DNA from 2 places in the Arthrobacter sp. CAN_A212 genome. Region 1 is predicted to be linked to the other one. Evidence: riboswitches for the same ligand, from Rfam matches in the RefSeq annotation. Region 1 holds a riboswitch; the other holds the start of a gene.
The links. Region 1 has a riboswitch for thiamine pyrophosphate ahead of IWX64_RS02125 (ECF transporter S component). Riboswitches for the same ligand answer to the same signal wherever they lie in the genome.
Positions count from the first base shown of each region.

Region 2: another riboswitch for thiamine pyrophosphate. It lies ahead of IWX64_RS07290 (3-oxoacyl-ACP reductase); the one in region 1 lies ahead of IWX64_RS02125 (ECF transporter S component).

Region 1 is NZ_JADOUT010000001.1:443,983-453,857, forward strand. Features, by position in the region: gene IWX64_RS02085 (aminoglycoside phosphotransferase family protein) at 1-810, shown strand, start outside; gene IWX64_RS02090 (GlsB/YeaQ/YmgE family stress response membrane protein) at 807-1,121, opposite strand; gene IWX64_RS02095 (aminodeoxychorismate lyase) at 1,224-2,108, shown strand; gene IWX64_RS02100 (YciI family protein) at 2,198-2,560, shown strand; gene IWX64_RS02105 (YciI family protein) at 2,561-2,899, shown strand; gene IWX64_RS02110 (RNA polymerase sigma factor) at 2,947-4,233, shown strand; gene IWX64_RS02115 (energy-coupling factor transporter transmembrane component T family protein) at 4,230-5,033, opposite strand; gene IWX64_RS02120 (ABC transporter ATP-binding protein) at 5,030-6,526, opposite strand; gene IWX64_RS02125 (ECF transporter S component) at 6,532-7,149, opposite strand; TPP riboswitch at 7,217-7,333, opposite strand; gene IWX64_RS02130 (DUF4235 domain-containing protein) at 7,466-7,726, shown strand; gene mnhG (monovalent cation/H(+) antiporter subunit G) at 7,736-8,131, opposite strand; gene IWX64_RS02140 (monovalent cation/H+ antiporter complex subunit F) at 8,135-8,392, opposite strand; gene IWX64_RS02145 (Na+/H+ antiporter subunit E) at 8,392-8,976, opposite strand; gene IWX64_RS02150 (Na+/H+ antiporter subunit D) at 8,973-9,875, opposite strand, start outside.
Region 2 is NZ_JADOUT010000007.1:2,839-12,713, forward strand. Features, by position in the region: gene thiD (bifunctional hydroxymethylpyrimidine kinase/phosphomethylpyrimidine kinase) at 1-626, opposite strand, end outside; gene thiE (thiamine phosphate synthase) at 614-1,285, opposite strand; gene thiM (hydroxyethylthiazole kinase) at 1,282-2,115, opposite strand; TPP riboswitch at 2,107-2,207, opposite strand; TPP riboswitch at 2,298-2,393, shown strand; gene IWX64_RS07290 (3-oxoacyl-ACP reductase) at 2,452-3,216, shown strand; gene IWX64_RS07295 (aldo/keto reductase) at 3,269-4,231, opposite strand; gene ndk (nucleoside-diphosphate kinase) at 4,303-4,719, opposite strand; gene IWX64_RS07305 (DUF4233 domain-containing protein) at 4,761-5,234, opposite strand; gene IWX64_RS07310 (bifunctional folylpolyglutamate synthase/dihydrofolate synthase) at 5,245-6,651, opposite strand; gene ileS (isoleucine--tRNA ligase) at 6,648-9,875, opposite strand, start outside.

The sequences.
Region 1 (9,875 bases):
GAGGTGCTGCCGGGCGGAAATGACAACCGGACGTTCAGGCTCGGTGACGAGTTCCTGGTCCGGATGCCGAGCGCCGCAGGCTACGCCCCCCAGGTGATGAAGGAGCACCGCTGGCTCCCGATGCTTGCCGCTGAGCTGCCGTTACCGATTCCCCAACCCGTGGCGCAGGGCGCACCCGACGACGACTACCCGTGGCCCTGGTCGGTCTACCGGTGGATCGACGGCACCGCTGCGAGCGACACCGGCCCGGTGGATCTGGCCGACTGCGCCGCTGCGCTGGGAGACTTCCTTCGGGCGTTGCACCGGATCGAGACGAACGGTGCTCCCCTGCCGGGTGAACACAATTTCCACCGCGGCGGACCGTTGGCCACCTACGACGCGGAGACCCGTGCTGCGATCGCCGACCTGGGGGAGGTGCTGCCCGGGGATGCCGCAATGGTGGTCTGGGAAGCCGCCCTGGGTGCGCCGTGGACCGGGCACCCGGTCTGGGTGCACGGCGACGTGGCGGCCGGGAACCTCCTGGTGGACAGCGACGGCCGGTTGGCCGCGGTGATCGACTTCGGCTGCTGCGCGGTCGGCGATCCGGCCTGCGATCTGACAATCGCCTGGACCCTCCTGGATCAATCCGGCCGGGAAGTGTTCCGCGACCGGGTGCGCCTCGATGACGGGACCTGGGCACGGGCCCGGGGATGGGCCCTGTGGAAGGCCCTCATCACCCTGGTCGAATGCATCGGCACGGGCTCCGACGGGGAGTCAGCCACCCGCCGGGTGATCAGCGAAGTACTGAAGGACCATCAGGGACAGCCTTAGCGGCGGACCTTCCGGCGTCCACTCATGCCCTCGGCCACACCGATCAGCAGCACGGAGGCGATGACCGCAACGATGAAGCCAAACACATTCAGCTCAAAGATCTGCCCGGTGCCCAGGAGGCTGGCGATCACTCCACCGATCACCGAGCCGGCAAGTCCCAGCAACAGGGTCGCGAGGAGGCTGAGGTTCTGCTTGCCTGGCTTGATGAGCCGTGCCAATGCGCCGATGATGAGTCCAGCGACGATGAATCCGATCACGATAACAATCCGTTCTGTGGGGGGCTTTCCCGTTCCGGCGGGAAAGAGTGCCATTTGGTAACACTACTGATGAAATTCTATCGGGAGCGCACTGCCCAGTGAAACCGGCCAGTGCGCCGCCGTCGCCGTCGGCAGGTACCCAACTAAGCTGATCCCATGACTGTTCTCGTATTCCTTGATCCCGCCTACGACGACGGTCGCGTGGCCGACGCCACCCAGCCGCAGATCATGGCCACCGACCTTGGCGCGACGCGCGGAGACGGCATTTTCGAGTCGCTCCTGGCCCTCAACGGTGAGGCCCGGAAAGTGCAGGCGCACCTCGACCGACTCGCGTCCTCGGCGCGGGCGCTGGACCTTGACCTGCCCCCACAGGAGGCATGGCGGCGGGCAATTGCTACAGCGCTCGACGAGTACACGGCGGGTGCTGACGTTCTGCCGGAGACCGAGCTGACGGTGAAGCTGGTAGTGACCCGCGGGGTCGAGGGGGCCACGACGCCCACCGCCTGGGTGCAGGTGGCGCCGGTCCCCGAGAAGACCCGGCGGCAGCGGCGGGACGGGCTGGCAGTGCTGCTCCTCGACCGGGGGTATGACAGCACGGTGGCCCAGCGGGCGCCGTGGCTACTGATGGGCGCAAAAACCCTTTCCTATGCGGTCAACATGGCCGCGGTCAGGTACGCGCAGGCCCATGGCGCCGACGATGTCATCTTCACCTCCTCCGACGGCAAGGTGCTGGAGGGGCCCACCTCCACGGTCCTGCTGGCCCGGGTCCGGGACGGCGTGAAGACGCTGCTGACCCCCCAGCTGGAGAGCGGTATCCTGCCCGGAACTTCACAGAGTGCGCTCTTCGAGGTGGCGAAGTCTGCCGGGTGGGAACTCGGGTACGGTCCGCTGGTCCCCGCAGAGCTGTACGACGCCGACGGCGTCTGGCTGATCTCCAGTATCCGGCTGCTCGCCCCAGTCAACTCGCTCGACGGACAACGGCTTCCCACCCCGCCCGAGCTCACCGAGGAACTGTCGGCACTGGTAGCGAAAATATCCTGACGCCGGTTGTCGATTTCCGCCCGGGTGAGCCGTCATGGACATGAGCGGCGCAACAGGGCGCCTTCGGAGGACACGATAGGAGCTTTCAGATGAGAACTGAATACATCATCCTGCTGCATGACAACGAGCGCGCCTGGCTCGACGCGACACCCTCACAACGCGCCGAGACCTTCGCACGGCATGACGAGTTCACCCGGCGCTGCGGCGAGGACGGGCACAAGATCACCGGAGGCGCGGAACTGCAGCCGTCCGGGACCGCCAGGATTGTGCGGGGCGGCAGCGTCGGCATCACCGATGGGCCCTACACCGAGACGGCAGAGCAGCTGGGCGGTTTTTACCTGGTGGAAACTGACAACCTCGAATCCCTTGCGCACCTGGTCAGTGAGCTGCTGGCCGACACCACCGGGCCCGCCGAAATCCGGGCCACCATCCCGCCGAGCGAGGGCAGCTAGATGAAAATCGCAGTCTTTCTCTACCAAGACGAGTCGATCTGGGCGAATGCCACCGAAGCCGAACAGGAACAGTGGATGGGCGAACACGATGCCTTCTCAGAGGCAGCCCGCCAGCGAGGGACGATCATCGCCGGGGAAGCGCTGGCCGCCGTCTCGACAGCGACGACCGTGCGGCGACGCGGGGATCAGGTGAGTCTGACCGATGGGCCGTTCGCTGAAACCGCCGAGCAGCTGGGTGGTTTCTACGTGTTGGACGTGCCGGACCTCGACGTCGCGGTGGACCTGGTGAAGCTGCTGCCCGAGTACACGGTGGAGCTGCGCCCCATCACCGAATACTGATCCATCACCGAGAACTGATCCGTCACCGAATACCAGGGAGCACACCGATGTCGGTTCCGTCCGGGGACGCACACGCTGCCCTCGAGCGGGCCTGGCAGGACCATTGGGCCAGGCTCCTCGCCCTGCTGGTGGGCCGGTTCCGCAGGCTTGACCTCGCCGAGGATGCGCTGGCCGAAGCGTTCGCTGCGGCGGTCCGCACCTGGCCGCGGGACGGAACCCCCGACTCCCCTGCGGCCTGGCTGCTCACAGCCGCCCGGCGTCGCGCCCTGGACCAGGTGCGTGCCGAGGCCATCGCGCGGCGGCGGGAACCGCTCATGGTGGTCGACACCGAAGTGCGAGCCCACGCCGCTCAGGCAATCGACGCCGGCGGCCACATACCCGACGAGCGGCTGCGCATGCTCTTCACCTGCTGCCACCCGGCGCTCTCCGCCGATGCCCGGGCGGCCCTTGCACTGAGGTTCGTCAACGGCCTCAGCGTCACCGAGATTGCCCGCCTGTTCCTGGTCCAGGAGTCGACCATGGCCGCCCGGCTCACCCGGGCCAAGAAGAAGGTGGCGGCGGCGGGGATTCCGTTCACCCTTCCGGCAGCGGACCGGCTGGCCGAACGGCTGGAGGTAGTGGCCGCCGTCATCTACCTTGTCTTCACCGCCGGGTACGCTCCGGCCACCGGTGAAGACCCGGTGCGCACCTCGTCCGCTGCCGAGGCGATCCGGTTGGCCAGGCTACTCGATGATCTGCTCCCCAACCAGCCGGTGGTCCTCGCCTTGCTCGGCCTGATGGCTCTCCAGCATTCCCGGCGGGACGCCCGGGTAGCAGCCGATGGCTCGCTGGTGCTCCTGCCGGACCAGGACCGGAGCCGATGGCATACCGCCGAGATCCGGTCCGGGCTGGACCTCCTGGACAGGGTTCCCCCGGGAACATCGGGGCTGGCGTTGGAGTACCTGCTCCAGGCCCGGATCGCCGCCGAGCATGCTGTCGCAGCCCGCGCAGCCGACACCCGGTGGCACCGGATCGCAACCCTGTACGCCGAGTTGGAAGCGCTGACCGGTTCCCCCGTGGTGCGGCTCGCGCGCGCCGTTGCCGTGCTGGAGGACGAAGGCCCCGTGGCCGGTCTCGCGCTGCTGGCCGGGCTGGAAGAACGGCTCCCCCACCACCATCGTCTTCCCGCGGTGCGGGCCGAGCTTCTGGCACGCGCGGGTCGGGCACCGGAGGCGGCTGCCTCGTTTCACGCCGCGATCGCACTCTGCGGTAATGCTGCAGAACGGGACCACCTCCGGCGTCGGGCCGCTGAGGTCGGCGAACAGGCGGGCCGGGGCAACGAGCCGTCCGGCTAACTGGCGTCGAGGAGGAAGTTCCAGGTCCCGGCCAGCACCGCGGCGGTGACCGCTGTTCCGGCGATCAGCACGCCGACCAGGCAAACCCAGAGGTCCAGCCGGGTGAAGGTGCTTTCCCTCGCCCAGGTGCGGTCCCCTGCTCCGAACCCGCGCGCCTCCATGGCCACCGCCAGCCGGGTGGCCCGACGGATGGCCTGCACAATCAGTCCGAACCCCTGCCCCAGGAAGTTTCGAAACCGGGCCACGGGATTGCCTTCAAACCCGACCCCGCGGGCATGCCGGGCCAGGCCGAGTGTCCGCCACTCGTCCACCAAAAGACCCACCAACCGCAGCCCCGCAAGTGCACCCAGCACAAACCGGTGCGGCATCCTCAGTTTCTGCGCCAGCGCGTCGGCGAGATCCGTCGGGTCGGTGGTCGTCAGCAGGAAAATACCGGGAAGGGCGATGGCCAGCCCACGCAACCCGATAGCGATCCCCGAGTTCACCGAGTCCTGGGTGAAGAGCACCGGACCGAATTCCAGGAGCACCGCTCCCGTCTTCTCCGCCAGCAGGGCCGTGCCATAACCCGCGACCACCGCCGCCACGACCAGCGGCCACGTTCGCTTCAGCAGTTGCCAGGCGCTGATCCCCAGCAGCGGGAGCAGCAGCAGTTCGCTCCCCAGCACGACGGCGGCGCTCACCCAGTCGATGCTGAGCATCACCACCACGGTCACCAGGACCGCAGCGAACAGTTTGGATAGCGGGTTGGCCCGCGGCAGGAGCCGCCCGGTGAGCTGCGGCGTCAGCACATCAACGCTCACGAGGCCGCCTCCGGTACTGCCTGGCTATCGGCGACACGCAGCAGCCGGCTTCCCAGCGCCTCGGTGAACTCCTGGTCGTGGGTGACGGCCACCAGGCTGCCACCGCCCTGAATCAGTTCAGCCATCAGGGCTACCAGCTCCGCCCAGGTGTTGGCGTCCTGCCCGAAGGTGGGCTCATCCAGCACCAGGATGTCGGGGTTCGTGGCCAGCATGGTCGCCACCGACAAGCGGCGCTTTTCACCGCCGGAGAGCGTGAAGGGGTTGGCTTGCAGCAGCGATGTGAGCCTGAGCCGCTCAGCGATCGGATCGACCCGCCGCCGGAGGGTCGCCTCGTCGCTGCCTTCCAGACGGCGCGGCCCGAATTCGAGTTCGTCGATCACCCGGTGGGTGAGGAACTGGTGTTCGGGTTCCTGGAACACGGTTCCGATCCGGGTCACCAGCTGGGCTGACTTCCAGGCGTGGGGGTTGGTGCTGGCGCCGCGGGCGAGCGCCGGAGCGGCCTGAAGCACTCCGCCCCGCGGCGGAAGGAGCCCGGCCAGGGTCAGCGCGAGCGTGGATTTGCCGCCCCCGTTGGGTCCGACAATGCCCAGCGACGCCCCCGCCTGCAGGTCAACGTCGACGCCGTCGAGCACCACTGGACCGCGCCTGGTCCGGGCGACCGAAAGCCCACGGGCTGCCAGCAGCGGGTCCCCGGGGGACGGCAGCACCCCTGGCACAGCTGGCTGGTGCCCGGGGATCCACACGCCGGCCTCCGCCAGCCGCTCGCGGGTGCGGGAGTCCGTGAGGACGGTGCCCGGCGGGCCATCGGCGAGGATACCGCCGTCGGCCGCCAGCACCACCACCCGGTCCACCACGTCAGCCCAGACCGCCACCCGGTGTTCCACCACCACGAAGGTGGCACCGGTTCGATCCAGGACACGGACGACGGCGTCCCGCACCTCCAGGACACCCTCGGGGTCGAGGTTGGCTGTCGGTTCATCCAGCAGCAGCAGCCCGGGCTGCATGGCCAGCACCGCGGCGAGAGCGAGGCGCTGCTTTTGCCCGCCGGAAAGCGCGGTGGTGGACCGGTCCAGGGGAACGTCCAGCCCGACGTCGTCGAGCGCCCGCCGCACCCGCTCCCAGATTTCCGCGCGGGGGACGGACTGGTTCTCGGCCCCGAACGCCACCTCGTCGCCCACCCGGGCGAGGACGATCTGCGTGTCGGGGTCCTGCAGGACCAGCCCGGCGCGTCCCCGGACCCGGCCGGGCGGGCTTCCGTCGAGGGTGAGGGAACCGTGCTCCTCGCCCTGACCGTCGTCGCCGAGCACGCCCGCCAGGCCATGCAGCAGGGTGGACTTCCCGGAACCGGACGCGCCAAGCAACAACACCCGTTCCCCGGGCTCGACCACCAGGTCAATGTCCTGGACCGCTGGTCTCTTGCGCCCGGCGTGCCGCCAGCTCCAGCCGCAGGCTGCGATCCTGACGGCTGCCCGCTCCCTCGTTTGCTCGGCCATACCGGTTAGACGTCAGCCGTTCGTCCGGCGGCGAAGGCGGACAGGACGCCTGTCTTAGCCAGTCCCCGGACGGCCAGCCACGAGAGAAGCCCCGCGATCACCACACCGGAGATGGATGCGAAGACCACGTACATGAGCTGCCATTCCACGGCCCAGAGGGCGTTGTAGAGGATGTTCTCGGAGATGGCGAGGGCCAGTCCAGCACCCAGCCCGGCGAGCAACGCCACCCCGAGGTTCCATTTGCGGTAGAGGAACAGCAGGAAGATCAGCTCGGCCCCCAGTCCCTGGATGGCACCGGAGAGCAGGGTGGTCAGGCCAAACTGGGTGCCGAGGAGTGCCGAAACGGCGGCCGCCAGCACCTCGCAGTAAATGGCCGCGCCGGGTTTCCTGATGATGAGGCCGCCGAGAACCCCGGCGATCAGCCACCCTCCGGTATAGAGTCCTGCCAGTGGCGGGAACGCACTGGTGATCGCCGCGATCCCTGTGTAACCGGCGGACCAGGCGAAGAACACCACCCCGACGGCGACCGCCACCACCGACGCGACGACGATATCGACCACGCGCCACTGATAGTTGGGGCGTCGGGTGGGGGTGTTACGGGTTTGTGCTGGTGATGAAGCCATGTTGAATTCCTCCTGAGGTACAGGAGGGGAGGGCACCTAAGGCCTGCAGCAATGCCACTGGCCGGGCACCCTGAGATACTCGACTCCCTTCGCCGGTACTAGCCGGATCAGGTTCGAGGGTCTGCGGTAGTCCGCACTCTCAGCGCCCGCTCATGATCTGAGCGGCGCTCCCCTGTCGTATGTTTAGCATTTTCCAGCGTACACCTGATCGTTTCACTCCGCCCCCAAACCACCCAGCGTTCGGCGACGGATGCGTCGTTGTCGACGAGGCGAAACGCTAGGCTAGGAAAAAGAGCAACCATCGAAGGAGACACCCATGAACCAGTTTATGAAACTGCTCGGCGTAGCACTGAGCCTCGGAGCCGGAATTGTCGGCGCCAAGCTGGTGGATTTCATCTGGCACAAGACCACCGGCAAGGCATCACCCAAGGATGAGGACGCCCTCGAGAACAGCCTGCGCTCCGCCATCGCGTTCGCCTTGATTTCCGGGGCCGTCCGGGCGGTCCTGCAGGTCCTCACCAACCGCACCACGCAGAAGGCAGCCCTCCGGTTCGCGAAGACCCGCGACCTGACCTAGGCGCCCGCTTTACGTCTCGTCGGGGCGCTCGGCCATATTCGGGTCGGGCGCCCTTTTGCCGGCCGCCTTCTCTACGACCTCATCGAGTTCGTCCATGCTGAGCAGGTCACGCCGCATGTGCTTGGTACGGTAGCCTGCTCGTCCCACCATGTGGGCCGAGACGGGGACGGTCAGCAGCATGAAGATCCAGCACAACAACAGCACGGGCAGCAGGACCCAGCTGCCCAGCTGCAGTGCCATCGCCAGCAGGAACAACAGCAACCCCAACACCTGGGGTTTGGTGGCCGCATGCATTCTGGCCAACAGGTCAGGAAACCGGAGCAGCCCGACACCGGCAGCAACGGACATGAGGGAACCGCCGATCAGGAACACGGCGGTCAGGGCGTCAATCACAGTCTCGTTCATGTCCTATTTCCTGTCCGTCACGAAGCGCGCCACGGTGACCGAGCCGATGAACCCGATCACCGAGATGGCTACCAGGAGCACCACGTTGTCCAGGTGCCGGTTGACCGCCATATCCATGGCAAGCGCCCCACCGATGGTGGCGAGCAGCACGTCGATGGCGAGCACCCGGTCCAGGATGGAGGGGCCCCGGGCAATGCGGTACAGGGCGCACAGGGCGGCCAGGACGAGCAGGCCCGCAGAGATGATGATGGCGACAGTCATCATGTGCTGGCCCCTTCCTGACGGGAGTCGTTCTCCTCATCGAACCGGTCCTCGGCTGTCAGCAGCGCCAGATCGTCCCGCGTTCCCATGATCCTGATCAGCCAGGCTTCGGTGGCGCGCACGTCGGACCGGATTTTTGCAGCATCTTCGGGGGTGACGACGTTCAGGCAGTGCAGGTACAGGGTTGAGGTGGAACGGTCCACCTCAATCACCAGCGATCCGGGGATCAGGGACAGGGCATGCCCTGTGGTGGTGACCAGCAGGTCTGACGGGCTACGCAATTGCACGGCGACGACGGCGTTCACAAGGTGCGGCCCGCGGGTCAACGAGAGCCAGAACACCTCGAAGCTTGCGACCACCAGCTTGTAGATGAACCGGACCGCGAACGGCACGGCGTAGAGCACGTTGAACCGTCCGCTGAGCTCCACCGGGGGCAGGTACAGCAGATTGGCGACGGCGTAGGCGATCAGGCCGCCGAAGATGAGGTTACCCGGGCTGAAGTCCTGCCAGAGTGCACCCCAGACAATGACCAGCCAGATGATCAGGGGCAGTTCGGTGATGAACGGGATCTTCTGCCGGGTCATGGTGCGCTCCCCTCGCCGAGGACAGCCTCAATGTAGTCGGTGCGTTCCAGCATGTTTTTCGCTGCGTTGTCGCTGATCTCGAACAGCGGGCCAGCCAGCAGGGTGAGCAGCAGGCCGAGCCCCACGAGTCCCATGGTCGGACCGACCATGGTGCGTGGCAGCAGGTTGACGGGGTTGCGTCCGGAGAACCGGCCGGTCGTTTCACCGTTGACGCGCTGCGAGGTGCGGACCGCTGAACCGTCAGCCTTGGTTGCCAGCAGGATGGGGTCGGGATGGAGGGCGTCTTCCGGGCGGCGCCAGAACGCGCGGTTCCAGACCCTCGCGATCGCCAGAAGTGTCAGCAGAGAGGTGATCACGCTGGCGCCGACGGCCACGTAGGCGATCGGCGAGCCCAGCTCGACGCCTGCCTGCAGGATCCCCAGCTTGCCAAGGAAGCCGGAGAACGGCGGGATGCCGGCAAGGTTCATGGCCGGAATGAAGAACAGGATTCCGAGGAGCGGAGAGAGTTTGGCCAGACCGCCAAGGCGGTCCATGTTGGCGGTCCCGCCACGACGTTCAATCAGCCCAGTGACCAGGAAGAGACTGGTCTGCACGGTGATGTGGTGGGCCACGTAGAAAATGGCAGCACCCAAGCCGACCACCGTGGAAATCGCCAGCCCGAAAATCATGAATCCGATGTGGCTGACCAGGGTGAAGGAGAGCATTCGTTTGATGTCGGACTGTGCCAGGGCACCGAGGATACCCACCACCATGGTGAGGATCGCGACCACCATCAGCAGCGTATTGATCCGGTCGCCCGGAAAAAGGAGGGTCTCGGTGCGAACCATCGCGTACACGCCCACCTTGGTAAGCAGGCCAGCGAACACTGCGGTCACCGGTGCTGGCGCCGTCGGGTAGGA
Region 2 (9,875 bases), on a different contig from region 1:
CGAAGGGTCTCCCCGGCCATTCCTGCCGCATCCACCAGGGCATCCGGGCTCGAATCCGTGAGCAGGTGCCCACCCTTGACGAGGACAGCCGTTCCGGTGCTGGCAGAGAGCCGCTGCGCCTGGTCCAGGGCCTCCGGCCAGTGCGTGGCAACCGGAGCGCCGACCAGAACCGCGAGCTCGGGCAGATTAGGCGTTACCAGGCTTACCGTTCCGACCAGGCCCCGCATGGATGCTTCCGCCGAGTCAGCCAGCAGTCTGTCGCCGCTGGTGGCAATCATGACGGGATCAAGCACCACCAGCTGTGGTTGAACGCGGAGGAGCCACTCGTGGACAACCTCGATGGTCGCCACGTCACCGAGCATCCCGACCTTCACGGCGTCGATGGTCACGTCGTCGCTCACTGCATCCAACTGTTCACGCAGAAACGGGGTCGGTGGAGTGTGCACCGAGCGGACGCCTCTCGTGTTCTGCGCGACGAGCGCTGTCACGACAGCCATCCCGTAACCGCCCATCGCGGCAATACTCTTCAGATCGGCCTGGATGCCCGCCCCGCCCGTGGGATCCGTTCCGGCGATGCTGAGAACGCGGGGGACCCGGCGGAGGGCAAGCGGCCCTAGGATCGCCATTGGCCGGCCAACTCTCGCGCTGCTGCCTCCGGATCGGTCGACGCACAGACGGCTGAGACGACCGCGACCCCTGCAGCCCCGGCGTCGCGGAGGGGGCGTACATCGGATACCCCGATCCCGCCAATTGCCACACACGGCAAAGAGCTTCCCGAAGCCAGAGCACCGAATCCTTCGGTTCCCAACGGATCGGGATGATCAGCTTTGGTGGCTGTCGCATGGATGGCACCAATCCCCAAATAGTCCACGGTCGAAGCCGGCAGGTTGTGAGCGGTCCCGATTTCGCTGCCGGTGGCAGCGCTGAGGCCTACGATCGCACCCGGACCGACGATTGACCGCACCAAATGGACGGGCAGGTCGGATTGACCAACGTGCACTCCGGCGACCTGTGCTCCGCGGGCCCGAGCAGCCAGGAAGACGTCAACCCGGTCGTCGACCAACACGGGGACAATCGATCCAACCGATTCGGCAACCGCGAGAAGTAACTGGAGCAGACCCCTGGTTGACGCGTTCTTGTCGCGCACCTGAACCATGGTCGCGCTGCCGGCCACCGCCGCTGCAACGACGTCGGCTACCGGAGTAGGTTGGCACAGGCCAGTGTCAGTCACAAGGTACAGAGACAGCTGGTCCCGAAGGGTCACCGCCTCGTTCCATCGCTTCATCGCGCGCCGTCCGATGGGCTCACCGCAAGGAGATTCAGACCGGAGGCGACGTCGTCGGGTGTCACGGCAGCCAGCCGGTCGAGGAATTCGATGGCGAAGCTCCCGGGTCCGTTTGCTCGCGCCGCCGCCTGCTCCGCTGCGAGGGTGTACACACCCGTGGCCGCAGTGGCCGCGAGAACGGCATCGTCGGTTAGAGCGGCGAAGGCAGCCATGACGGCCCCCAGCGCGCAGCCCCCACCCGTCACCTTCGTAAGCAGGGCATGCCCGTTCGCTACGACTACGGCATCTCCATCCGGACCAACCATGAGATCGTGGGCGCCTGATATGGCCACAGCCGACGACGTCGACCGTGAGAGTGACCGGGCCGCGTGCAGAGCATCCAGAGGATCGTCGGTGGAATCGACTCCGCGACCACCAGAGCCCGCACCCGCCAAAGCGAGGATCTCGGAGGCATTCCCCCGAATGATCCTCGGGCTCCGCCCCGCCAGCTGACCGGCCAGCTCCGTGCGGACAGAGAGGAATCCGACGGCCACGGGGTCCAGCACCCACGGCGTCCCGGCGGCATTCGCCGCAACCACGGCTTCGGTCATCGCCGTCTGCTGATCCCGCTGGGGAGTTCCCAAATTGATAAGGATCCCCGACGCGACGGAGGCGAACTGCTTGGCTTCCGAGGGAATATCCACCATGGCCGGCGCCGCCCCGACCGCGAGGAGGACATTGGCGGTGAAGTTGGTCACCACCGCGTTGGTAATACATTGGACCAAGGGGGTGGTGGACCGTAATTCTTCGAGCAGTCGAGCACAATCAGATGATGCATGACGAACAGTCATCCACGACATCCCTTCGCTAGTTCGAACTAGATCAGGTTCAACGGGTGTCAATTCTCAGCTGCTTCTGGTGAGCAGCACCCCGTGCCATGGTCACCACCCTAACCGCTACGCCCCAGACCTACCCAAATCCCCGCGCCAGCCCTGCCGGGTAGCGGGACGGTCTCCCCGCCGGTTACTGTGTCAGGAGCGACACGGGGTGCCGGTTCTTGCTGGCTGAGATCATACCCGTCGAACCTGATCCAGTTCGGACTGGCGAAGGGATGTCCATCCGGTCTTTTCGGTCGGTTCATGCGTCTTTTCGCCCCGCTTATCACACGACTTCAGACGGGGTACTGCATGCAACTCACCGAACAGATTGTCCTGGTTACCGGAGGCGGTCGGGGCTTGGGCCGGAGCATCGTCGAGGCGTTCTCGGCTGAAGGCACCCGCGTAGTCATTAACTACCGGGCCAGCTCAGCCCAGGCTCACGAGCTCGCCGCCCAGATCGGTCCGGAACGGGCATTGGCTGCAGCAGCGGATGTAACGGACCCTTTGCAGGTCGGCGATCTCCTCGAACGAGCGCGGGTGCACTTCGGAGCTCCTGTCACCACGGTGGTGAACAACGCGCTGGCATCATTCACTTTCAATGGGGATGCCCGCTCCACCGCAGCGGAGATCAGTTGGACTGATTTCAGCGCCCAGTTCGCCGGCAGCGTCAAAGCCAGCCTGAACACCACGCAGGCAGCACTTCCGGGAATGCGTGGGCACAACTTCGGGCGCATCATCAACATCGGCACGAACCTGTTCCAGAACCCTGTGGTGCCTTATCACGACTACATCGCGGCGAAAGCAGCGCTGCTTGCGCTGACCCGGACCCTGGCGAAAGACCTTGGCCCGCAGAACATCACTGTCAACATGGTCTCCGGGGGGCTCCTGCGCACCACTGACGCCAGCGCCGGGACCCCCGACGACGTCTTCGATTACATCGCCGCATCAACCCCGCTGGGGCGGGTGACCACTCCGCAGGAGTTCGCCGACGCTGTCCTCTTCTTCGCCTCGCCCTGGGCCCGGTCCGTAACTGGGCAGAACCTGGTGGTTGATGGCGGGTTGGTGATGGACTGATCAATGCCTTGATCAGTCCCGGCTCCCAGGCGGCCAAGGAGCTTCGACTGGTCTAGGCGGCCCGCGGGAAAATGCGGTCGAGCTCCTGCAGTTCCGTTTCTGAGGGTACCCAGCACACCGCTTCGGCGTTCTGCTCGATCTGTTCCGGCTTGGTGGCGCCCGCAATGACCGAGGCGACGGACGGCTGGGCCGCCAGCCAGGAGAAGGCAACCTGCAGTTCGGTCAGGTCACGGGCCCTTGCGAAGGCTCCAAAGTCGGCGAGCTGGTCCCAGTCGGCGCCGTCCAGCAGGTTGGTGCGGGAGTGGGTGAGCCTGCTGCCCGCCGGAACCTTCGATGCACTGTACTTGCCGGTCAGCAGTCCGTTGGCGAGGGGAAAGAAGGGGAGCACGCCGATCCCGTACGCTTCGGCTGCGGGGACAACCTCGGCTTCGATCCCGCGTTCGAGAAGATTCCAGTGGTTTTGGGCCGAGATGAAGGGCGTGTATCCGCCGAGCTGGGCTACGAACTCGGCCTCGGCGAGCTGCCAGCCGGCCCGGTTGGAATGGCCGATGTACCTGACCTTGCCGCTGGTGACCAGGGCGTCCAGCGCAGAAAGGGTCTCCTCGATGGGCGTCAGCGGGTCTGGCGCGTGGAACTGGTACAGGTCGATCCAGTCGGTGCCCAGGCGTCGCAGCGATGCGTCGACAGCCTTCATGATGTACCGGCGCGATCCGCGCGCACCCCAGTCCGGACCGTTGGCGCCTTTCAGGTCCAGGCCGAATTTGGTGGCGATGAGCACGTCGTCGCGGTTCTTGACGAGTGCCTTGCCCAGCATTTCCTCGCTCAGGCCGGGGGTTTTGCCGTAGGAATCGGCCACGTCGAAAAAGTTGATTCCCGCATCGATGGCGGCTCCGATGACGGCGTTGGTGCCACGCTGCGTCTCGGTGGGCGTTCCGGAGCGGCCCAGGTTGTTGCAACCGAGCCCCACCACTGAAACGTTCAGTCCGGAGTTGCCAAGTCTGCGATATTCAGTCATGGGACTACGCTACAACATCGGTTACCCGGGGCACCTTCTGGTGCCCCGGGTAAAATCTCTCATGTTCGGGTTCAGGCGAACCAGATACCCATTTCCCGCTGCGCCGATTCTGCCGAGTCCGAACCGTGGACCAGGTTCTGCTGCACCTTCAAACCCCAGTCCCGGCCCAGATCTCCCCGGATGGTGCCGGGTGCGGCGGCTGTTGGCTCGGTGGCACCGGCGAGGGACCGGAATCCTTCGATGACCCGCTCGCCCTCAAAGATCGCGGCGACGATGGGCCCACTGAGCATGAACTCGACGAGCGGTTCGAAGAAGGGCTTGCCGACGTGCTCCTCGTAGTGCTCTTCGAGCATTGCACGGGTGGCCGACACCATTTTCAGGTCCACCAGGGTGTACCCCTTGGCTTCAACCCGGGCCAGAATAGTCCCGGACAGAGCGCGGGAAACGCCGTCGGGCTTGATCAGTACAAGAGTGCGTTCAGCGCTCACAGAAGTCCTCCAAAGTGTTGGGTATGGCCAGTGGAACTCTACTAAACATTAGTGCCGGGCTCTGACCCGCCCTCGGGGTTCGCCCGTTCCCATTCGGCCTGCTGACGGTCACGCTCCTCGTTTTCGGCGTCAAGGCGGATCCCGGTACGGATTCCGTACAGCCAGGTCAGGGCGAACAGCACCCCGATCAGGAACATGGTGGGTTCGATGAACCCGGTAGCGATGATGACCAGTTGCAGCACCCAGCCGATGGCAATGCCGTACGGCTTGGTCAGGAACGCGCACGCCCCGACCAGTGCGATGGCCAACGCAATCCCCACGGTTAGGATCAACACTGGTGAGATGGTGTCGCGCAACAAGCCGAATGCGGCGAGGGTCGCAAACAAAACCACCAGCGCTTCGAGGGTGAGGACCACTGAGGCAAAGGTGACTTTGATGGAACGCCGTTTCTTCGGCATTCCGGGTCGCCACTCCCGCTGCGCCTTGGTCATACGGCGTTTCCGGTTTTGCTCCATGTGCACTCCCCTACTTACCCAGCAGGGTGCGGGCCTCCCCCACCACCGTGATCGAACCGGTGATGAGGATGCCCCCTGCGAGGTCGTTGTTTTCCTCGGCCTTCATGACGGCCCATTCAAGCGCGTCGTCGAGCCGTTCGGCGATGTGGACGTGTTCCTCGGCGAACCCGGCCGCTAGCGCGTCCTGCAGCAGATCAGCAGCAGGGATGGCGCGCGGTGAATTCGACTGGGTCAGGCAGACGTCCTCGAGGATGCCACCCAGTTCCTCATGCAGCTCGGCCAGGATGGCTCCCGCATCCTTGTCCTGGAGCACGCCGACCACCAGGATCAACCGGCTGAAGTCGAAGGCTTCCTTGACGGCTGCCGCGGTTGCCTTGGCGCCGGCCGCGTTGTGCGCCGCGTCGACGATGATGCTCGGTGCCGTGCGCACCACTTCGATCCGCCCCGGCGAGGTGACGGTTCGCAACCCTTCGCGGACCACCGCGGCGTCGAGTTCACGGGTCCCGCCACCGATGAATGCCTCGACGGCGGCGACGGCGACGGCGGCGTTCTGCGCCTGATGCGCCCCGTGCAGGGGCAGCAGCAGTTCCTCGTACCGGCCGGCTATCCCGTTGATGGACAGCACCTGACCGCCGACGCCGATGGTCCTGGTTTCGACCCCGAACTCAACTCCCTCGAACCGGAACTCAACGCCGACTTCGCGAGCCTTCTCGAGGAGCACCTGGGCGGCCTCGTGGGGCTGGGCCGCGCTGATCAGGAAGCCGCCCGGTTTGATGATCCCCGACTTTTCCAAGGCAATATCGTATTCGGTGTCACCGAGCAGCTCGGTGTGATCGAGGGAAATCGGCGTGACAACTGCTACCTGGCCGTCGCCCACGTTGGTTGCGTCGGTGATGCCGCCGAGCCCTACCTCGATGATGGCGACGTCGACGGGCTCGTCGGCGAAGACCGCGAACGCGAGAATGGTGATGCTTTCGAAGTAGGTCAGCCGGGGGTCCCCCGCCGCTTCCAGTTCACCGTCGATGATTTCCAGGAACGGCCGGATCTCATCCCAGATCCGGACGAAGGTCTCATCCGAGACCGGTTCGCCGTCGATACTGATCCGTTCGGTGACGCTGCTCAGGTGGGGGCTGGTGTAGCGTCCGGTCCGCAGCTCGTGGGCCCGCAGGATGCCCTCGACCATGCGTGCGGTCGAGGTCTTCCCGTTGGTCCCGGTCAGGTGGATGATCGGGTACGCCTTGTTGGGTTCGCCAAGGATCTCCATCGCCCTGAGCATCGGCGCCATCCGGGGTTCCATTTTGTTCTCGGGCGCCCGGCTGAGTAGTTCAGCGTAGACGCTCTCGACCGAGAACCGGTCAAAGCTCCCTACCGGGGCCGGGCCTTCGGCGTCCATTGGTTCCGGGGTCTGCTGGCTCATGGGTGCCTCTCTACTGTGACTGTGTACTCGCCGACGGTCAGCGCGCCGTCAGCCGGCGATGCGGCGACGAAGTGCAGGTCGGTGGTCAGCGTTTCCGCCTTGATCAGCGGTGCGTTGGCTGTCAGCGCGTCCACCAGTTCGGGTGCCGCGCGGAGCGTGGTCGTGATCCGGTCGCTGATGTGCAGGTCAGCGTCGCGGCGGGCCTGTTGGATGGCACGGATGGCGTCCCTGGCCGCTCCTTCGGCGGCGAGTTCGTCGGTGACCTCCGTGTCGAGGACCAGGAACCCACCCCCGGGCAGGACTGTGACAGCCTTCCCGGAGTTGTCGCCGTCGTCGGACACGACCGTCTCCAGGGTGTACTCGTGGGGCTCGAGCGCCAGTTCACCGGCGGTCACCGCACCGTCGGCGGTTACCGACCAGTCACCGGACTTGGCTGCCTTGATGGCGGCCTGGACGTTTTTGCCCAGCCGCGGGCCGGCGGCACGGGCGTTCACCACGAGCTTGCTCACAATCCCGAATTCCTCGGGTGAGGCGTCGGCCGCGTCGATCAGCCGGACCTTCTTGATGTTCAGCTCATCAGCGATGATCCCCTGATACTGACCGTCAAGGTTCCCAGCGGACGGCGCTACCACCGTGAGGTTGGCGAGCGGCAACCTCACCCGCAGGTTGGCCGCCTTCCGCAGGCTGGAGCCGGTGGAGCAGATCTGGCGGGTGCGTTCCATCCGCTCGACGAGGTCGGGAGCCTCGGGGAACGCCGATGCCTCGGGCCAGTCGGTGAGGTGCACCGAACGCCCGCCGGTCAGTCCACGCCAGATTTCCTCGGTGACGAGGGGCAGCAGCGGCGCTGCCGCCCGGCAGACAGCCTCGAGGCAGGTGTAGAGCACGTCGAAGGCGTCGGTGTCTTCGTCGAAAAACCGCTGCCGGCTCCGGCGGACGTACCAGTTGGTCAACGTATCCAGGTAGCGGCGCAGGGTCTCGCAGGCGTCGCTGATGTTGAAGGCATCCAGGGACGCCGTCATGTCCCGCACCAGATTTCCGGTGTAGGCGAGGATGTAGCGGTCGACGGGCTCCGCGAGGCGGTCGGCCTGCTCCGAGCCCACCGTTTTCGCTTCGTATCCGGTACCGCCAGCGGCGGCATTCGTGTACAGGCTGAAGAAGTGCCACACGTTCCAGAGCGGGAGGATGACCTGCCGGACGCCGTCGCGGATGCCCTGCTCGGTGACGATCAGGTTGCCACCGCGCAGGACCGGGGAGGACATGAGGAACCAGCGCATCGCGTCGGCGCCGTCACGGTCGAGGACCTCGGTGACGTCCGGGTAGTTGCCCAGGCTCTTCGACGCCTTCTGGCCGTCGTCGCCCAGCACGATGCCGTGGCTGATGACGTTCCGGAACGCAGGCCGGTCGAACAGCGCCGTGGAGAGGACGTGCAGCATATAGAACCAGCCGCGGGTCTGACCGATGTACTCCACAATGAAGTCGGCGGGGTTGTGCGACTCGAACCATTCCTGGTTCTCCATCGGGTAGTGCACCTGAGCGAACGGCATGGAGCCGGAGTCGAACCAGACGTCCAGGACGTCCTCGACCCGGCGCATGGTGGACTGACCCTCCGCCGGGGAGCGGGGGTCGTCGGGGTTCGGCCGGGTCAGCTCGTCAATGAACGGGCGGTGCAGGTCGGGCTCGCCGGCCTTGTTCAGCGGCAGCCGCCCGAAGTCGGCCTGGATCTCGGCGAGAGAGCCGTAGACGTCGGTGCGGGGGTACGCGGGGTCGTCGGACTGCCAGACCGGGATAGGGCTCCCCCAGTACCGGTTTCGGCTGATCGACCAGTCCCGGGCGTTCTGCAGCCATTTGCCGAACTGTCCGTCCTTCACGTTCTCAGGGATCCAGTTGATGCCCTGGTTCAGGTCCACCATCCGGTCCTTGATTTTCGTGACCTCGACAAACCAGGAGGACACCGCACGGTAGATCAGCGGGTTGCGGCACCGCCAGCAGTGCGGGTAGCTGTGGACGTAGCTCGCCTGGCGGACCAGCCTGCCGCTGTCCTTCAGCACCCGGGTGATCGGCTTGTTGGCGTCGAAAACCTGCAGTCCCACAATGTCGGCGAGGGGCCCGTGCCCGTACATCGGCAGGAAGCGCGCCCCTTCATCCACTGACAGGATGACCTGGATCCCGGCCTCCTCGCAGATCTTCTGATCCTCCTCGCCGTAGGCGGGCGACTGGTGCACGATGCCGGTGCCGTCGGTGGTGGTCACATAATCGGCCACCAGGAAGCGGAAGGCGTTCCGATAGCCGCCCTGTTCGGGGTCAGTCAGGTAATCCCACAGTGGTTCGTAGGCCAGATCGGCCAGCTCGGCGCCCTGCAGGGAACGTTCGACGGCGGCGGTCGCCTCCTTCGCGGAGGCGTAGCCGAGGTCCTTGGCATAGTTGCCCAAAAGATCAGCGGCGATGAGGAAGCGGCGGTCGTCGTCGGCCAGTGACGCTCCAGCGGGCACCACTGCGTAGGTGATGTCCGGCCCGACGGCGAGGGCAGCGTTGGTGGGCAGGGTCCAGGGCGTGGTGGTCCAGGCGAGGGCCTGCACGCCGGCGAGATCCTGGGACAGCGCGGTGGAACCGGCGAGGATGGGGAAGGTCACCGTGACGGTCTGGTCCTGGCGGTCCTGGTAGACGTCGTCGTCCATCCGCAGCTCGTGGTTGGACAGCGGCGTTTCGTCGTTCCAGCAGTACGGCAGGACGCGGTAGCCGTTGTAGGTGAGGCCCTTGTCATACAAATTCTTGAACGCCCAGATCACCGACTCCATGTAGTCGACGTTCAGGGTCTTGTAGTCATTGTCGAAGTCCACCCAGCGCGCCTGGCGGGTCACGTAGTCCTGCCACTCCCCGGCATACTTCATGACCGATGACCGGCAGGCGTCGTTGAACTTGTCGATGCCCATGGCTTCGATCTGGGCCTTGTCGCTCATGCCGAGCTGCTTCATGGCCTCGAGCTCGGCGGGCAGCCCGTGGGTGTCCCAGCCGAACCGGCGCTCGACACGGTGCCCGCGCTGGGTCTGGTACCGGCCCACTAGGTCCTTGGCGTAGCCGGTCAGCAGGTGCCCGTAGTGGGGCAGGCCATTGGCGAAGGGCGGCCCGTCATAGAAGACGAACTCGTTGGAGCCATTTTCGCCATCGCGGAGGTCTGCGTCGCGAGCGTCGATTGAGGCCTGGAAAGTGCCATCGGCGTCCCAGTA